Regions from separate parts of the Klebsiella ornithinolytica genome, predicted to be linked through region 1. Evidence: predicted binding sites of a transcription regulator. Region 1 holds the regulator's gene; the other holds the start of a gene.
The links. The regulator CRP, encoded in region 1, controls carbon source genes, mostly activating them, when cyclic AMP is high. The targets are predictions, from matches to a motif close to ATGTGANNNNNNTCACAT.

Region 1 (2,201 bases):
GCATTCCGTCATTGGATGAAAGCTTTGTGGTGATCCACTTCCGCAACCTACCGGATATCGATTTTCCCTGGCTGCTGGCGATGCTACAGGGCTCGTTTATCTCGCATATCAATACGCTGGTGGTGCCTGGCGGGAAAATGGGGCTGGCGATGGAGCTCATCATGACGCCGCTGGTGGAACGCTTGATGGAAGGTAAAGCAATTTAAATTCGCGGCCGGCGCTACGCTTGCGCCGGCCTGCAAGACGGTGTCAACCCGGTAAGCATCGCGCCACCGGGTATCTGGCATTACGCCTCTACCACCTCAAACGAGTGGGTGATGTTCACCGCTTTTTGCAGCATCAGCGCCACCGAGCAGTATTTCTCCGCCGACAGATCCACCGCACGGGAGACGGCCGCATCTTTCAGCTCCTTGCCGGTGACAATAAAATGCATGTTGATATGGGTAAACAGACGCGGCGCCTCTTCCCGACGTTCAGACGTCAGCTTGACTTCACAGTTAGTCACGTTGTGACGACCTTTCTGCAAAATAGACACGACATCGATCGCGCTGCATCCGCCCGCCGCCATCAGCACCATCTCCATTGGGCTTGGCGCTTTATCTCCGGAGTTGCCGTCCATCAGAATCTGGTGACCTGAAGCCGACTCTCCGATGAAGGTTAACCCTTCAACCCATTTCACACGAGCTTGCATAAAATTTAACTCCAAGGTTGCAATTTTCCTGACAGATTACGCGTACATAACAATTCTCGCAACGGAAGGCGACCTGCATCATGCTGAAGCGAGACACCAGGAGACATGCGGCAAAAGCTATGCTAAAACAGTCGGGATGCTACAGTATTACATTGATGTACTGCATGTATGCAGAGGAGTTCACATTACAGGCTGAAGAAAAATCACCAGCCCGTTTCCCAGGCATAGGGAAACAATACGATTGCATGCCCGGATGCCGTGTAGTGTCGGCACCCGGAGATAGCTTATAACAGAGGATAACCGCGCATGGTGCTTGGCAAACCGCAAACAGACCCTACCCTCGAATGGTTCTTGTCTCATTGCCACATTCATAAGTACCCATCTAAAAGCACGCTGATCCACCAGGGTGAAAAAGCAGAAACGTTGTACTACATCGTCAAAGGCTCTGTGGCTGTGCTCATCAAGGATGAAGAAGGTAAAGAGATGATCCTCTCTTACCTCAACCAGGGCGATTTCATCGGTGAATTAGGCTTGTTTGAAGAAGGCCAGGAGCGTAGCGCCTGGGTACGTGCGAAAACCGCATGTGAAGTGGCCGAAATCTCCTACAAAAAATTCCGTCAGCTCATTCAGGTTAACCCGGATATCCTGATGCGCTTGTCGTCGCAGATGGCTCGCCGTCTGCAGGTGACCTCAGAAAAAGTGGGTAACCTTGCCTTCCTCGACGTCACCGGGCGCATCGCTCAGACGCTGTTGAACCTGGCAAAACAGCCGGATGCGATGACCCACCCTGATGGTATGCAAATTAAAATTACCCGTCAGGAAATTGGTCAGATCGTTGGCTGTTCCCGCGAAACCGTTGGCCGTATCCTGAAGATGCTGGAAGATCAGAACCTGATCTCCGCACACGGTAAAACTATCGTCGTATACGGTACGCGTTAAGTCGATAAAACGGCGTATTGCTTGCGCAATACGCCGTTTTTGTTTTCCCTCTATGTGGCGCAGGCTGATTTATCACCCGGAAGTCAACTATGCACTGCGGCAAACGCTGGTGTTGTGTTTGCCTGTCGCAATCGGCCTCCTCCTCGGTCATTTACAGCAAGGTCTGCTGTTCTCGCTGGTGCCCGCCTGCTGTAACGTCGCCGGTCTGGATACGCCGCACAAACGTTTTTTTAAACGCTTGATTATTGGCGGTTCGCTGTTCGCCGGCTGCAGTCTGGTCGTCCAGCTTCTGCTTCAGCAGGCGATCCCGCTACCTTTGATTCTCAGCGGCCTGGCGCTGCTGCTCGGCGTGACGGCGGAGATCAGCTCTCTGCACGCCAGGCTTCTGCCCGCTTCGTTGATTGCCGCGATCTTTACCCTGAGCCTTGCCGGAAACATGCCCGTCTGGGAGCCACTGCTGATCTACGCCCTCGGGACGCTGTGGTACGGTCTGTTTAACTGGTTCTGGTTTTGGCTATGGCGCGAGCAGCCGCTGCGCGAATCGCTGAGCCTGCTCTATCGCGAGCTGGCT
Region 2 (2,201 bases), 2.3 Mb from region 1:
GCTTCAGTTGCGCCAGCCAGGAAGGACTCGTCGCCTTCATACGGGGTATAGTTTTTCTGGATAAAGTCACGTACGTTGACTTCTTTCTGCCAGTCACCTTTCGCGAAACCTTCCCAGGCTGTGGCTAACTTTTCATTAAGCTCGGACATGTAACACCTACCTTCTTAAGTGGATTTTTTATTTACTGCCTGAAACGGCCCTTAGTGATGGTCGTCGCCACGCAGGTAAATGACCCAGTATGTCAACCCAACCAGCAGACCACCGCCGATAATGTTCCCGATAGTTACCGGAATCAGGTTATCAGTAATGAAGTTCATCACGGTCAGGTGAGAGAAATTTTCCGGAGCAGAACCAATCGCGGTCCAGAATTCCGGGGTTGCAAAGTCGCGAATTACGATACCCAGCGGGATCATAAACATGTTAGCGATACTGTGCTCAAAGCCGCTGGCAACAAACATCGCCACCGGTAAAACCATAATCATGGCTTTATCCATCAGGCTGCGGCCGGAGTAGCTCATCCACACCGCCAGACAGACCATCAGGTTAGCCAGGATACCCAGACACACGGCTTCAATAAATGTATGGTGCATTTTGTGGTCGGCGGTTTGCAGGACGTTCAGGCCCCATGCACCGTTGGCGGTCATATACTCTCCAGATAACCACATCAGCAATACAAACAGCAGTGCACCTATCAGGTTACCAACATAGACGTTGAGCCAGTTTCTTGCCAGTTGACCCCAGGTAATTCGTCCGCTGGCTTTCGCCACGACGATAAGTACGGTGGAGGTAAACAGGTCGGCACCGCAGATGACGCAAAGAATCAGGCCGAGTGAAAAGCAGATCCCCCCGATCAGTTTAGCAATTCCGAAAGGCATCGCGGCAGTGCCGGTTGTCGCCGTAATATAGAAGACAAAAGCAATGGAAATGAAAACACCAGCGGTAATCGCCAGATAAAACGTCTTCATCGGGTGCTTTGTCGCTTTGTAGACACCTGCTTCTTCGGCGACTTTCGCCATGGCTGCAGGGAGTAAAAGATCAAAAGGGTTGTCAGCTTTCACACTAACTCTCTCTTTATAAAAGTTGGCGGTGAGATACTAACAAAGCATTATAGAAGGGAAATTGATGTAGATCATATCCCACCGGAACTATAAGCCCTGGATATGTGTGGTTTTGACTTATTATGTGAATAAATGATTGTTTTAAATGAAAAAAATAAATTTTAAAATTTACAACTTATGTTGATTTTTTTCATTTTGGGCCGCTGTGGACGGTTAATTAAAATGGGGTATTTTTTATTAAAATTAACAATCCTAAAGTGATGCGTAAAAAAAGTTTACTGTAAATTAACGTTGCAACTACAAATTAGCCGCGGGTCTACTTAGCGATGAAAAACGGGGTCTTTATCGACCCCGTAAATAATGCGGCTGCAGTAAAATGAAGCCTTATTTAGCCCAGAATGCCGCTTTTGCCCGCTGCAGTTTTTCATAGGCTTTCAGTAAAGACTGATGGGCCGGGAAAGCCTGGAGATCGCTATCTACGGCCTGCAGGCCATAGAACGGCGCTTCACCGCTCATCGCCGCGCTGGCAGCTTCTACCGCATCGGCGCCGTACATACGGATAAAGGCATTCAGGTACTGCAGAGGCTGGCGTTCTTCTTCCTGACTGAGCAGCAGCAGCGTCTGCAGGCAGCGGTAGTAATTTGCGCGTTCCGCACTGAAGATAGACGCATTGAATTCAATGGTCCATTCCGTCCAGATCAAGGCCTGCTCCAGATCGCCACCGGCCAGCGCCAGCATCGCTTTCAGTTCGCCAATACGCAGCGTATACCAGCCGTTGTCTTTGCCCGTCGCCAGGCCCAGCAGCTCGCGTACGCGGGTGAAGTCGTCATTCCCTTCATCATCCAGTTGTTCGATCAGCGCCAGATAATCTTCTTTTTCCCATTCACTGCCCGGCAGGGAGAGAAGGGTTTCGCGCAGATGGCTGCCCATGCTGTTATTGGCCAGCCACAGATCTTCAGCCGGGTAAATATCTGACATTCCCGGAACGATGATGCGGCAGGCGTAGACGCTCAGGTGCTCATAATCGGCGATGTAAACTTCTTTATCTTCTTCTTTAAAGATGGCCATCAGGGTGGCGAACTCTTCTTCCGTGGTGCCGGAGAAGCTCCAGTCGACGAACGGATAGTCAGCATCCTGTTTGAA

Region 2: the regulator CRP is predicted to act here: its motif matches at 1,118-1,135, upstream of focA (formate transporter FocA).

What each region holds. Positions count from the first base shown of each region.
Region 1 is NZ_CP130153.1:438,831-441,031, reverse strand. It holds gene Q1L34_RS01975 (phosphoribulokinase) at 1-206, shown strand, start outside; gene Q1L34_RS01970 (OsmC family protein) at 287-691, opposite strand; gene crp (cAMP-activated global transcriptional regulator CRP) at 998-1,630, shown strand; gene Q1L34_RS01960 (YccS/YhfK family putative transporter) at 1,683-2,201, shown strand, end outside.
Region 2 is NZ_CP130153.1:3,706,269-3,708,469, reverse strand. It holds gene pflB (formate C-acetyltransferase) at 1-149, opposite strand, end outside; gene focA (formate transporter FocA) at 201-1,058, opposite strand; gene ycaO (30S ribosomal protein S12 methylthiotransferase accessory factor YcaO) at 1,443-2,201, opposite strand, start outside.